Regions from separate parts of the Arthrobacter sp. StoSoilB13 genome, predicted to be linked through region 1. Evidence: riboswitches for the same ligand, from Rfam matches in the RefSeq annotation. Region 1 holds a riboswitch; each other region holds the start of a gene.
What was found. A riboswitch is a leader RNA that binds a small molecule or an ion and turns the genes downstream of it on or off. The one in region 1 is predicted to bind thiamine pyrophosphate.
Positions count from the first base shown of each region.

Region 2: it holds a riboswitch for thiamine pyrophosphate, as region 1 does, so the genes downstream of both, thiO (glycine oxidase ThiO) here and LDP01_RS05030 (bifunctional hydroxymethylpyrimidine kinase/phosphomethylpyrimidine kinase) in region 1, are expected to answer to the same signal.
Region 3: it holds a riboswitch for thiamine pyrophosphate, as region 1 does, so the genes downstream of both, LDP01_RS11715 (ECF transporter S component) here and LDP01_RS05030 (bifunctional hydroxymethylpyrimidine kinase/phosphomethylpyrimidine kinase) in region 1, are expected to answer to the same signal.

Region 1 covers NZ_AP024647.1:1,064,505-1,069,293, reverse strand. The annotation lists partial or broken gene LDP01_RS05035 (Rne/Rng family ribonuclease) at 1-2,537, shown strand, start outside; TPP riboswitch at 2,683-2,781, shown strand; gene LDP01_RS05030 (bifunctional hydroxymethylpyrimidine kinase/phosphomethylpyrimidine kinase) at 2,773-4,329, shown strand; gene rplU (50S ribosomal protein L21) at 4,706-4,789, shown strand, end outside.
Region 2 covers NZ_AP024647.1:1,503,647-1,508,435, reverse strand. The annotation lists gene LDP01_RS07055 (RNB domain-containing ribonuclease) at 1-840, opposite strand, end outside; gene LDP01_RS07050 (ferritin-like fold-containing protein) at 882-1,550, shown strand; gene thiE (thiamine phosphate synthase) at 1,592-2,275, opposite strand; TPP riboswitch at 2,303-2,420, shown strand; gene thiO (glycine oxidase ThiO) at 2,413-3,669, shown strand; gene thiS (sulfur carrier protein ThiS) at 3,666-3,902, shown strand; partial or broken gene LDP01_RS07030 (thiazole synthase) at 3,905-4,703, shown strand; gene LDP01_RS07025 (4a-hydroxytetrahydrobiopterin dehydratase) at 4,718-4,789, shown strand, end outside.
Region 3 covers NZ_AP024647.1:2,490,232-2,495,020, forward strand. The annotation lists gene LDP01_RS11700 (GNAT family N-acetyltransferase) at 1-511, shown strand, start outside; partial or broken gene LDP01_RS11705 (energy-coupling factor transporter transmembrane component T family protein) at 508-1,303, opposite strand; gene LDP01_RS11710 (ABC transporter ATP-binding protein) at 1,300-2,904, opposite strand; gene LDP01_RS11715 (ECF transporter S component) at 2,904-3,524, opposite strand; TPP riboswitch at 3,604-3,740, opposite strand; gene LDP01_RS11720 (NUDIX hydrolase) at 3,945-4,622, shown strand; gene LDP01_RS11725 (DUF4235 domain-containing protein) at 4,659-4,789, shown strand, end outside.

The sequences.
Region 1 (4,789 bases):
CGTCGCCGTAGCCGTGGCCGGCGTGGCCGCCGCGGGACTGAACGCGATGAGACCGATTCCGAGGACGGCGCTGAGGCTGAGGATGAAGAAGATGCTCCGGTAGCGGAAGCGCTCGAAGAGGGCGTCACGTCGCGTCGTCGTCGGCGTCGCCGCCGGGGTGATCAGGACCTTGAACTGACTGGCGGCTCGGACGATGACCCGCCCAACACGGTGACCCGTGTCCGCGCGCCCCGCCCGATCACTGAGACGGCCCCCGTCAAACCGGGTTACCAGTGTTAAGGGTTCCACCAGGCTAGAGGCCAAGAAGCAGCGCCGCCGCGAGTCCCGCGAGACCGGACGCCGCCGTCAGGTGATCACAGAGGCTGAGTTCCTTGCCCGCCGTGAGTCCGTGGATCGCCAGATGATCGTCCGCCAGCGCGACGATAGAATCCAGATTGCGGTCCTTGAAGACGGCGTGTTGGCCGAGCACTTTGTGTCCAAGACCCAGCAGGATTCGCTGATCGGCAACGTGTACCTGGGCAAGGTCCAGAATGTTCTGCCGTCCATGGAAGCTGCCTTCGTGGACATCGGACGCGGGCGCAACGCCGTTCTTTACGCCGGCGAAGTCAACTGGGACGCCGTCAATCTCGAGGGACAGCCGCGCCGGATCGAGAATGCCCTCAAGTCCGGTGATTCTGTCCTGGTGCAGGTGACCAAGGATCCTGTTGGCCACAAGGGCGCGCGCCTCACAAGCCAGATTTCCCTCCCGGGCCGCTACCTTGTGTACGTGCCTGGCGGTTCCATGACCGGCATCTCGCGCAAACTGCCCGACGTCGAACGCAACCGCCTCAAGCGCATTCTCAAGGACCGTTTGCCTGAGAACGCCGGCGTCATCGTGCGCACGGCCGCTGAAGGTGCCTCCGAGGAAGAACTGACGCACGACATCAACCGTTTGCGCGCGCAATGGGAAGGCATTGAAGGCCAGGCGTCCTCCACCAAGGTGCTGGCACCCGAACTGCTCTACGGCGAACCTGACCTCACCATCAAGGTGGTCCGGGATGTCTTCAACGAGGACTTTTCCAAGCTGATTGTTTCCGGCGACGACGCGTGGGACACCATTGAGGCTTACGTCACCTATGTTGCTCCCGATTTGGTGGGCCGCCTTGAAAAGTGGACCAAGGACCAGGACATTTTTGCGGCCTGGCGGATCGACGAACAGATCCACAAAGCTCTGGAGCGCAAGGTCTTCCTGCCGTCCGGCGGTTCCCTTGTCATCGACCGCACCGAGGCCATGACCGTGGTGGACGTCAACACGGGTAAATTCACCGGCAGCGGTGGAAACCTTGAAGAAACCGTCACCAAGAACAACCTTGAAGCGGCCGAGGAAGTAGTTCGCCAGCTGCGCCTGCGCGATATCGGCGGCATCATTGTCATCGACTTCATCGACATGGTCCTTGAATCCAACCGTGACCTGGTGCTCCGCCGATTGGTGGAATGCCTGGGCCGTGACCGCACCAAGCATCAAGTGGCTGAAGTGACGTCGCTTGGCCTTGTGCAGATGACACGCAAGCGCATGGGCACAGGCTTGCTTGAAGTGTTCGGTGAGCAGTGCGAGCACTGCGCCGGACGCGGCGTCGTCACCCATGATGAGCCCGTGGAACACCGACGCGCCAACGTAGTTGCCGCCGAGCACCACCGTCCACACACAGAACCGCAACAGCCTGCTGCCCGGAATGAACGCAAGCGTCGCCGTGGGAAAGGTGGGGGAGCGATAGCCGAGGAACCAGTCTCCACCCACAGCACCGCTGCCGCCCCGGTAGCTGCGCCAAGTGGCAAGGAGTCGGTTGACCCCGTTCGCCAGGCGAAGGGCCGAGGCGACCAGGGCGGCTCTTGCCACCATCGCCGCTGCAGCGCATGCCGCGCACTTGCACGACGACGAAGTTCACCGCGCGGAGGAACTGGCACGCGCGGCCGGTCAGCATCACGACACGGCTGAATCCGTGTCTGATACGGCAACCGGCGATGCCGGGGGAGCGGCCGCAGCTGATGCCGCCAGCCATGAAGCAGCGGTTCGGGAGGCACGGTCCACGCCCGTTTTGCGCTTCGGTGGCGAAGAAGTGGCGCTTCCATTCGTGGAGCACCATGAGGAACCGTCTGCGGGCAAGCCGGCCATGAGCCTGGACCTGCTGGCGGAGGCGTTCTCGCACCTCGGTGCTGCACCGGCTGCCGAGGAAAAGACTGTGGATACGGTTTCCGGACCTGCCGCGGCTTCCGAAACTTCCGCTGCCACTACCTCCGCTGCCAGTGCTGCGGCCACCGACGGTCAGAACGATCGTTCTTCGCGTTCGCGTGGAAGTCGAGGCCGAAGGAACCGTAGCGCGAGCAGGGCACAGGGTGCCGCAAACGAAACCAGCGTGGAGCACCACGAGGTAACTGCCGCAGCCGCGGGTGGAACGGCCCACGAGGCCAAAGCGCCGGCAGCGGAAGAGCCTGCCAAAAAGAAGGCAGCTGACGAGCCCATCATCCTCGGCGTAGGAGTTCCAGCTTCGGAGTTGTAAGCACGTCAGCACTGATGACGTATTGAAAGAGTCCCGCAGTATCCGATGTCGTCGGATACTGCGGGACTCTTTTGTCGCCGGCAGTCACATCCATGCACCCAAGCAGGCCCGGTTCCCGGACCGCTGGACTTCCCGGCTACGCTAGGAAACTGACACGGGGTGCCGGGCGCTGGGCCTGGCTGAGATCCAGACCCGTTGAACCTGTCCGGTTAGCACCGGCGAAGGGATGTCCATCATGGCTTCATTGTCGAGTTCCCCTGTCTACCCCCTTGACCCCGCCGGTAGCGTTGGCGGACCCGTGGCTGCCCGGCAACATCCGCGGGTGCTTAGCATTGCCGGTTCGGATCCGTCCGGAGGCGCAGGGATCCAGGCAGACCTGAAGAGCATTGCTGCGCACGGTGGTTACGGAATGGCTGCCATCACGGCGCTCACGGCACAGAACACCCTTGGAGTCAGTGCAGTCCATGTTCCGCCCGTGGAGTTCCTGCGCCAGCAACTGGATGCCGTCAGCAGCGATATTGAGATTGATGCCGTCAAGATCGGGATGTTGGGTGACGCGTCCGTCATCCACGAAGTCCGCAGCTGGCTCGAAGACGTGCGTCCCGCCGTCGTGGTCCTTGACCCGGTGATGGTGGCCACCAGCGGCGACCGGCTTCTGCGTGGGAACGCCGAAGCCGCCCTGCGCAGCCTCCTGCCTTTGGCGGATCTCGTTACCCCCAACCTTCCCGAACTGGCTATGTTGCTGGGGGAGCCTGACGCCCCGGACTGGGCCACTGCCCTTGACCAAGGCAAGCGTCTGGCTGCCGAATGTGGAACGACCATCCTGGTGAAGGGTGGCCATTTGGCAGGAGCGGAATGTCCTGATGCCTTGGTCAATACGAGCGGCTTGCTGCGGCAGGACGTTATCGAGGTGGCCGGTCCCCGCGTGGATACCCGGAACAGCCACGGAACGGGCTGTTCGCTCTCCTCGGCATTGGCCACGGTGCAGGCCCGCAGAGGTGACTGGGAAGCGTCACTGCGGGAGGTTAAGCCGTGGCTGCTGCAGGCCCTTTCTGCGGCCGACGGGCTCGACGTGGGCAGGGGCAGCGGGCCGATCCAGCACTTTCACCATCTGGAGCCGACACGGAATCCTGCTGGCCGGTCCGGCGATTTTGCCGCGCGACTTTGGGCGGAAGCCACGCCGGAGTTGGACGCAATCTACGGCCTGGCCTTCATCCAGGGCCTGCAGTCGGGGAGGCTCCCTGAGCCCGAGTTCAACTACTACCTTGCCCAGGATGCCATCTACCTCAACGGCTATTCCCGGGTTCTGGCCCGCGCCGGTGCCCTTGCCCCCACTGAGGAAGAGCAGCTCTTCTGGGCCAAGGCGTCACAGACCTGCCTTGAGGTCGAGTCCGAGCTTCATCGGAACTGGCTGAGCACGCGCCCGGCTCCGACGCAGACCGGACCCGTGACCAAGTCGTACGTGGACCACCTCCTGGCCACTTCCGCGTCCGGCAGTTACGCTGTGTTGCTCGCAGCAATCCTGCCCTGTTACTGGCTGTACGCGGAGGTAGGCCGGCAACTCCACGCGGCCTACGTGGATGCAGGCGCACCCGGCGACCACCCGTACGCCGACTGGTTGAAGACCTACGCCGACGAGGAGTTTGCTGCCGCAACCCGCAAAGCGATCGACCTTACGGACGCAGCCGCCCTCAAGGCCTCTGCGCAGGAACGCGAGGCCATGGTTGAGGCCTTTACACACTCTTGCCGCTACGAGACGGCCTTCTTTGATGCGCCAAGGCTCTTCGCCTGAGTTCGATTTCCGTGGTTTCTGCATAGCCGATCGACGAAACTCCCGCGCGTCGCCAGCCAAATCGCAGCATTCCCGCCCAAACCCTGTAGGCTGTATGGGCACGGTGCCGGGAGAGTCCGTTACAACTGGTGATGCAAGTCACCCGATAGCCTCCGGACCCGGCCTCATTTGCAGCTGAAGGTCAAACTAGCGTAATCTTGATCTTCGGTGCTTACGCCAACACTTGGGTTATGCCCCTTGGAATTGTTCATGGGATGACTCGCGGGCTTCGATCTGAAGTCCACGGCGTTGAGGCACAGCGCGAACCAAGCCTGATTCCGGTTCAAGGTTCCGCACGCAAATTTAGTAAGAAACGTCGAGAGAAGTGAGTACCCAAGTGGTGTACGCGATTGTCCGCGCAGGCGGCCGCCAAGAAAAAGTTTCCGTTGGAGACTACGTAACGCTTAACCGCGTCCCCGGT
Region 2 (4,789 bases), 440 kb from region 1:
GAAGTGGAGCAGTGACCGCTCATCCGGTGCCGGCATGGTGCGCAGGATGCCCACTTTTCCGTCAAGCATCAGTTGGGCGGCCGCCATCCCGGTCATGAGGGATATCTGCGCATTCCAGTCCTCCACAGGCAAGGACGGCGCGGCCACAATCCTGTAGCCCCCGCCACCTGTCGCCTGGACGATTTCCTGCTCCGGCATGTTCAGGTTGGCACCACCGCGGAGTCGTTCCAGTTCCACGCGCTTCAGGCCAACCTCTTTGAGGAGCTTAAGGACCTCCGGGGCTGTGCCGGCATCGATCTGCTCCTGGGCACCTTTGTAACTGAGCTTCGTGCGGCTACGGACAGTGCCACGGGCCACGGACGTGGCGGTTACCTCCGCATTGCGGTCCAGTTCGAAGTCCCACACGAAGGCGCTGCAGTCCTGACCGGCCAGCAGGCTTCCGGCGTTTTCGCTGATGACCTCCGGGTGCAGCGGGATCCTCCCGTCAGGAGCGTAAAACGTTTGTCCCCGTTGCCGGGTTTCGGCATCGAGCGCCCCGCCGGGAGCAACGAAGGATGGCACGTCCGCGATTGCGTAGAGGACTTTGTAACCGTCGTCGGCACGTTCAATGAACACTGCTTGGTCCAGGTCGGTGGACGTGGCGGGATCAATGGTCACAAAGGGAATGTCCCTGAGGTCACGGTCCGGCAGCGTATGGTTTTCCACCGCTTTGCGGGCTTCCGCCACGGCTTCGGCCGGATACTCGCCCGGGAGCTCCAGTTCGGTCCGGAGGGCGGCAAATGCCGCCGCGAGCTGGTCCGACGAGTCGTCGACGTTGGGCGAAATCCGATGATGTGACACGAAAATCAGGTTAGCCCGAAATCGCTGGATAGTCTTGGACCATGAGCACTTCCTTGGACGATAATGCTCGCATCCAGCGACTCTCTTCGGAGCTGCTGGGGGCCATGGCGTACGGCGAGCTCTCCGCGTTTGGCCGGCTGTCTTTCGACTCGCGGTACGCTCCCAACCTCCATGACAGGGCAGTGCTGGCAAAGATCGCCGTCGGCGCTTACGGAAACTTCGCCTTGATCAGCAGCCGGCTCTCGGAGATGGGACTCGATGCCGAAGAAGCCATGCTTCCGTTCCAGCGCTCGTTTGACCACTTTCACGAGCGAACAAAGCCAGCGGACTGGTTTGAATCTGTCATGAAGGCCTATGTGATCGACACCGTGTCATCGGACTTCTACCGCATGGTCGCGTCGTTCCTTGACGGCGGGACGCAACTCTTTGTCCAGAAGGTGGCCTCCGCCGACCAAGCCACGGAAGTTTTACGCATCCTCCTGCGCAGGGCCCTGGCTGACGACCCCCGCCTGGCGTCGCGCCTGGCTTTGTGGGGCCGCCGCCTGGTCGGTGAAGCCCTGACGCAAGCACAACGCGTAGGCATGGAACATCCCCAGCTGGGACCGCTGCTCAAGGGCGGCGGGGATGCGCGCAATGCAGTCAAGGCCCTCACCGCTGAGCTGGCGGAGCGGCATGGGCGACGCATGTCCGGGCTGGGGCTCACGGCTTAGGACACTTTCGAATATCCTCCGCAGCCAGGGCGCCGGGGTGGTTATCCGGCGTCGAGCGCTTCCAGCAAAGTCTTGGCCGCCGCCGTCGGGTCCTCCGCCTCAGTGATGGCACGTACCACCACGATCCGGCTGGCTCCGGCTGCAACCACCTGTTCAACATTGGTGAGGTCTATGCCGCCGATGGCGAACCAGGGGAGGAGGACGCCGCCTACGGTCTCCTCATCCGCGCGCTTTACGGCTTCCGCGGCATATGTGACCAGGTCCAGCCCAACTGCTTCACGGCCTGGCTTTGTGGGCGTTGCCCACACCGGGCCAACACAGAAATAATCCAGTCCGCTCCTGCCGGGGGAGGCAGCTATCGCGGCGTCAACCTGGTCCGGTGTATGGGTGGACAGACCGATGACTGTGCGGTCATGGAGGAGGTGCCGTGCAGCGCGTAATGGGATGTCCTTTTGGCCGATATGGAACACCGGAGCCCCGGAAATACTGGCAACATCGGCGCGGTCGTTGACGGCCCACAGCCTTCCGTGCCGCTGGGCAACGTTGTGCAGGACCTCCAGGACCTCAAGCTCCTCGGCGGCCTCGAGCGTCTTGTCGCGAAGCTGGATGATGTCGACGCCGCCCTCAAACGCGGCGTCGACGAAGTCTTCGAAATCGCCCTGGCGTTTGCGGGCATCAGTGCACAAGTAAAGGCGGGCAGTGGTGTGGACATCATGCTGGGTCATGGAAACCAGAGTAGTTCCTCTAAACTGGGCACGTACTGCGGGAGCCGTGACAGCGTCATATGACCGTCCGGCTGAGAGGGCTTCAGCGCCGACCGCTTGACCTGATCCGGCTAATACCGGCGTAGGGAAGGAAACATATGGCAGAATCCCGCCAAATCCCCTTGCAGGCAGACGTGGCAGTCATTGGTGGTGGCGTCATCGGCCTTGGCATCGCCCACGAAGCCCGCCGTCAGGGCCGCTCTGTGGTCCTCATTGATCCCACCCCCGCAGCGGGTGCGACGTTCGCTGCCGCCGGAATGCTGGCTCCGGTCAGTGAACTCCACTACCAGGAGGAAGACCTCCTGGAACTCATGCTGGAATCCTCCCAACTGTGGCCGGCTTTCGTCCGGAGCGTCCACGGCAGCGAATCAGCCGCCGGATACCGCACGACGTCGACCATCGCCGTTGGTGCGGACGCCGCCGACCGCCGTGCGCTGGCAGACCTCCGAACGGTCCAGCAGGCCGCGGGGCTGCGCGTGGAGCCACTGTCTTTGCGTGAAGCGCGCGAGCGCGAGCCTTTGCTCAGCCCCGGGATTTCCTGTGCCTTCGACATACCGGCCGATCACCAAGTGGATCCGCGGCGCCTTGCACGATGCCTCCTGGACGGGTTATCGGCCCACGGACCAAGTGACGCAACGTGGGTTTCCGGAGCGGAGGACGGTTTCGCCCTGCCGTTCCAAGCGTCCCGCCTGCTCTGGGATGGCGGCCGAGTCTGCGGGGTCCAGCTCGGTCCGGGCGCCGGGCGCGTTGTTTGGGCCTCAGAGACTGTGCTCGCCTGCGGGCTGGATGCAGCCAGGATCGGCGGTCTCCCCGAGGGTCTCAACCTGCCCCTGCGGCCCGTTTACGGCGACATCCTCAGGCTGCGCGTTCCCCAACAACTCCAGCCGCTGCTCACATCCACCATCCGGGGCATGGTCCGCGGGGTGCCGGTCTACATCGTCCCCCGCGACGACGGAACGGTGGTGATTGGAGCCACCCAGCGCGAGGACGGGTTGTCTGCGTCCAGCAACGCAGTGTCCGCCGGGGGCGTCTATCAACTCCTGCGTGACGCCCAAGTGTTGGTTCCTGCCGTGGCGGAGCTGGAACTGTTGGAAGCGACAGCCCGTGCGCGGCCAGGCACACCGGACAACGCACCATTACTGGGACGCGTTACCGGGTCCGGGGGCACCATCGACGGTTTCGTGATCGCAACCGGGTTCTTCCGCCACGGCGTTCTCTTAACGCCTGTGGCCGCCAAAATCGTAGGCGGACTGATCAGCGGCCCAGCCGACCCCCGATGGTCCATTTTCCGGCCTGATCGATTTACGGCAACTCAGGATCACCTCCTCCAACCAGCAATCAAGGACACACCATGAACATCAAACTCAACGGCTCCGAACACGCCGTGGCGGACGACGCGTCCGTGAGCACACTCGTCAGTGCCATCACAGGCCGCGCGCTGGACCACCGGGGACAGGCAGCCGACGGCGGCAAGCTGGGTGTCGCCGTCGCGCGTAATTCCGAGGTAGTGCCGCGCAGCCAATGGGCAGCGACTGCGCTCGCCGATGGAGACGAACTCGAACTCGTAACCGCAGTCCAGGGAGGCTAAAAATGACCGCAGCAAAAACTGACGTCCGCACTGATGCTTTGGTGATCGACGGCGTCGAATTCGGCTCCCGCCTGATCATGGGTACCGGTGGTGCGCCGAGCCTGGACGGGTTGGGAGCAGCCCTCCTGGCTTCAGGAACGGAACTGACCACTGTTGCGATGCGCCGATACTCACCGGCCGAGACAGGTTCATTGTTCCAGCTCCTGGTGGACCACAACATCCGGGTCCTGCCGAACACGGCTGGCTGTTTTACTGCCAAGGACGCGGTGATGACCGCGGAGCTCGCCCGGGAGGCCCTGGAGACGGACTGGGTGAAGCTGGAAGTCATTGCCGATGAACACACGCTTCTTCCGGATGCGGTGGAACTCGTTGAGGCCACGGAACAGCTGGTGAACCGCGGCTTCAAGGTTTTCGCTTACACCAATGACGATCCCGTCCTGGCGCTGCGCCTGGAAAACCTGGGCGCCACAGCTGTCATGCCCCTCGGTTCGCCTATTGGAACGGGGCTGGGCATCCTGAACCCGCACAACATCGAACTGATCGTGTCCCGGGGCCTCCGTACCGGTAGTGCTCGACGCCGGCATCGGGACCGCCTCCGATGCCGCGCTTGCGATGGAGCTGGGCTGCGATGCTGTCCTGCTGGCAACAGCCGTGACCCGTGCCCAGAATCCGGTGCAGATGGGCGAAGCCTTCAAACACGCGGTGATCGCCGGTAGGCTGGCCAAGCAGGCTGGCCGTATTCCGCGCCGGGAGCACGCCCTCGCGTCGTCGGCCATGGAAGGCCGGGCAGAGTTCCTCTGAATGAAGGAGCCGTGGTGGCTGACAGGAAAGAGCAATTGACCCAGGTCGCCATGGAGGCCGCCCTCAAGGACCTCCCGGACTGGAGG
Region 3 (4,789 bases), 1.2 Mb from region 1:
CCCTTTGGTTCCCGCCGAAGACCTTGACCTCATTCATGGTTGGGTCAGCCAGCCTCGTGCCAGGTTCTGGGGCATGCTGGAGCATTCGCGCGAGGACGTCCTGGAGATTTACGGGTTCCTTGATTCCTTGGACACTCACCATGCCTTTTTGGTGGTGGTCGATGGCGAGCCGTTGGCGCTCTTCCAGACTTATGAACCGTTACACGATCCGGTAGGCGAGGCATACCCGGCGCGGGAGGAGGACATCGGAATGCATTTGCTGCTGGCGCCTGCAAGGCGTCCGATTCCCAACTTCACACCACGTCTCGTCACGTCCCTCATCCGATACATGTTTTCCCTGCCCGGCAAGGACCGGATCATTGTTGAGCCGGACGCCCGCAACGCAAAGGCAGTTCGCCGCCTCGAGACCACGTGTTTCGAGCTTGGCCCCGTCATCCAGCTGGCTGAAAAGGAAGCCCAGTTGGGGTTCCTCACCCGGGCAAGGTTCGAGAAGATCCAACGGAAGAGCTAACGCCAGACAAAACTCCACGTTCCAGCGCCGACGGCCGCCAGTACAGCAGCGGCAGCGATGACGAGGCCGCCCAGGAGGACCCAGACATCCAGGAGGGAGTAGGTGGATTCCCGGGCCCACGTTCTCTGCCCGCCACCGAAACCACGCGCCTCCATGGTGACGGCCAGCCGGGAAGCCCGACGCACTGCCTGGACCAGCAGCCCGAAGCTCTGTCCAAGCGTTGCCTTTAGCCGTTGCAGCGGGCTGCCCTGCGAACCCACTCCGCGGGCCCGCCTGGCCATGCCGATGGTCTGCCATTCCTCAGCCATCAATCCCACCAGGCGCATCGCGGCCAGCGAGCCGAGGACAAAGCGGTGTGGCAGTCTTGCCTTTTGTGCCAGCGCATCGGCCAGGTCGGTGGGGTCGGTGCAGGTCATCAGCAGGATCGCCGGCAGCGCAATCGCCAAGCCGCGCAGCATGAAACCCAGCCCCAGCTGGAGGGAACCTTCGCTGATGGACCAGAGTCCGACGTCGAGCAGTACGGCCCCGCTGTCAGCCGCCACGATTGCGGTGCTCCAGCCACCTATCGCTGCAGCGATGATGAGCGGCCAGGCCCCGCTGCCATAGAAGCCCCAGCGTGAGGCCAGCCAACGGGAACAGGGCCAGCTCGGCGACGAGGGCCGTTGAAGCGGACACCCAGTCGATCGACAATGCGAGCACCAGCGAAATGAGGAACACGGACACGAACTTAACCAAGGGGTTGGCGCGCGTAAGGAGGGCGTGGTTGCCGCGCAGGTTCAGGGCGTCCCTCATGCAGCACCGGCTTCCTGGCGGGCTGCTTCGCTGTGCGGGTCCGGAACTTGCGGCGTAGCTGGATCCAGCCGGAGCTCGGTGCCGCCCAGGACCGCGCTGAATTCTTCGTCGTGCGTCACGGACACAACGGCTGTTCCAGCATCGAGCAGTTCAGAGAGGAAGGATGCCAGTTCGGCCCAGGTGTTGGCGTCCTGGCCGAACGTGGGCTCGTCCAGGACCAGCACCTTAGGGTGGGCCGCAAGGACCGTGGCCACGGACAACCTGCGTTTCTCGCCGCCGGACAACGTGTAAGGATTCGCGTCCACCAAATGCGTGAGCCGCAAACGCTCCAGCAATTCATCCACGCGTTCTTCGCCGTGTCCCAGATGCTTTGGTCCAAACATCAACTCGTCCAGGACCTTGCCCGTCACGAACTGGTGCTCCGGTTCCTGGAACACGGTGCCAATGCGGGAAATCAGCTGATCCGCCTTCCACTTGAACGGGTCGATTCCAGCTCCCTCGGAAAGCTCGACGGCGGCACTCACCTTGCCGTCAACCGGCGCCAGAAGGCCGGCCAATGTGAGCGCAAAAGTAGATTTGCCTGCACCGTTCGGACCCGTGATGGTCAGTGCCTGGCCAGCCCGTACTTGTGCACTGATATCCGATTGCACGGGGACGGGCGGGATGGTCTTGAAACGGCGGCGGCGGGACTTCCCACGGGAAACAGCCAGGTCCTGTGCGACGAGGAGGAGCTGGGCGGTGGCTTCAGGGCCGGCAGGACCCGATGCCGCGGACTTGGCCCTGCGGGCGCGGGTAGCCGGAACGTACCCCGGCACCCACACTCCCGCTGCCATCAGCATGGTGCGGGCCTCTGTGAGCACCTGATCCGGGGGGCCGTCCAGGAGCACACCGCCCCCGGCCGAGGGTGGCTGGAGGACCACGATCCTGTCCACCAGGTCCTTCCACACGGACACACGGTGTTCAACGACAACCAAAGTGGCGCCGGTCTTGTCCAGGCAGCGCTGCACGGCGTCCCGAACCTCAAGCACGCCCACCGGATCAAGGTTGGCCGTAGGTTCGTCCAGGAGGATCAGCCCGGGCCGCATCGCGAGGATGCCAGCCAACGCAAGGCGCTGCTTCTGCCCGCCGGACAGGGCCGCCGTCGGGTGATCCAGTGCCAAGCCGCCGCCTGCAGCGGTGCGCAACCCGACGTCGTCGAGCGCTTCATGGACGCGCGCCCAAATTTCTTCCCGGGGAACGGCCAGGTTTTCGGCGCCAAACGCGACATCGTCACCCACCCGGGAGAGCACTACCTGGGTTTCCGGATCCTGCTGCATCAGACCTGCGCGTCCGCGCTGTTCGCGGGGAGCAACGCCGTCGATCAGCAGCGAGCCGGTCTCGTCGGAATCATCCTCCTCATCACCCAGCACACCGGCGAGGGCGTGGAGCAGTGTCGATTTTCCTGCGCCCGATGGACCCAGCAAGAGCACACGCTCGCCGGGCCCGATCCGGAGATCGAGGTCCTGGATGGCGGGTGTGGAACGCCCGGCATGCCGCCATCCCCACCCTTGGGCGGTAATGGCGGCAGGCCGCACCTGGCCGCTGCTTTGCGTGGCAGGCATTAGTTGAAGACGGGCTCCGAAGCAGCCTTCCGCGACGCGAAGGAGCTCAGTACACCGGTCTTAGCCAGCCCGCGGGTGGCAACCCAGGACAGCGCGCCCGCGATGATCGCACCGGAGAGCGTGGTGAAGGCGATGTAAGCCAGCTTGTCGATTGCTTCGTAGGCGATGTTCCAGCCCCAAGGCAGGAAGGAATCGTTGAGACCGCAGAAGAGGCCCGAGCCGGCACCTGCGAGGAGTGCAGCGGAGAGGTCGAACTTCTTGTACCGGAACGCAGCGAAGACGAGTTCCGCGCCCAGTCCCTGGAGGACGCCGGAGATGAGGACGGTGGTGCCGTACTGGGAACCCATGATGAGTTCGCCGGTGGCGGCGACGGCTTCGCAGAACAGGGCTGCGCCCGGCTTGCGGATGATGAGCATGCCCAGGACGGCCGGGATCATCCAGCCACCGGCGATCAAACCGGTGAGCGGCGGATACGTGGCGTTCATGGGAATGGATACGATTGCGGCGCCCTGGGACCAGGCCCAAAAAATCACGCCGCCGGCGATGGCAATCAAAGCTGCCACCACGATGTCTACAACACGCCAGTTATAACTGGTTTTCTTCACGCTTGCCGTGGTCATTTTTTCTGCCTCCTGAGGTACAGGAGGGGAAAGTGCTCCCCGGAAACCCCCGGCCGGCCTGCGCCGCCCGGATCCGGACACTCTGAGAAGCTCGACTCCCTTGCGCCGGTACTAACCGGATCAGGTTCGAGGGTCTGCGGCTGTCCGCACTCTCAGCGCCCTCGCGTCACCTGCATCTCTGCAAGGTCCGACGGCGGCGCTCCCCTGTCGTTATTAATCTGCCCTTATGGGCGTGGTTCAGTTTACACCTGTGGGTGTTCGTGGGCTCCTCGGACTAGTCACAAAGCGGTTGGCTCCCCTTCTCCTGCGTTGCGGGGCCGGCTCTGCGCCCCATTCTCCGGTCTTAGCACGCGCACCGGGCCCCGCAACAGGACCTGAGACAATGATGCAGCAGGAATCGACGCGGCAAAGGGGTAATTCATGACGGACCTTCCCATTACGGACATGCCAGTTCCCCAACCCCGCCTTGCCGCGAGCGTCATCCTGCTCCGCGACGCCCCGGGCGGGCTTGAGGCCTTCGTCCAGCACAGGGTTGCCACCATGGACTTCGCCGCCGGCATGGTGGTCTTTCCGGGCGGCCGGGTTGATGCCGCTGACCAGGATGGATGGGATTACCCTGTCCGGCTGCTGGAACAGCACGCTGCAGACTGGCATCTGAGTTCCATCGCCGTCGATCCTGTACAGGCCCCGGCAAAGTCAGGCATGCTGCTCACCGCTGCCCTGCGGGAAGTTTGGGAGGAGGCCGGACTTCGCCTTGACGCCTCAGACCTTCGCCCTTGGGCAAACTGGGTCACGCCCACGGACATGCCCAAGCGCTTCGACACGTACTTCTATGTAGCCAAGCCTGCTCCGGAAGCAGCACCCCAGCACCAAACTACTGAAGCGTGGCAATCACTCTGGATGCCGGTGGACGGGATCCTGGCGGCCGAGGCGGCCGGTAAATTGCAGCTGATGCCGCCCACGTATTACCTGCTCAAGGAAATTTCCGGGCTCGGAACCGTGGATGCCGTTTGGGAAGCCGATCACGATGTTGTTCCTGTCCTGGCACCACGCGGTTCCATGGCGGCTTTCCTCAAGGAACGCGAAAACCGCCGCTAGTCCCAACCCGCCTGCATGTGAGGCTAGGCTGGGGGCATGAACCTCTTTTTCAAGCTGCTGGGTGCCGGAGTAAGCCTTGCAGCCGGATTCGTCGGCACCAAGTTGGTCAACAAGGGCTGGGAAAAGGCCACCGGCAACAAGCCGCCCACGGGCCACGACGATATGGA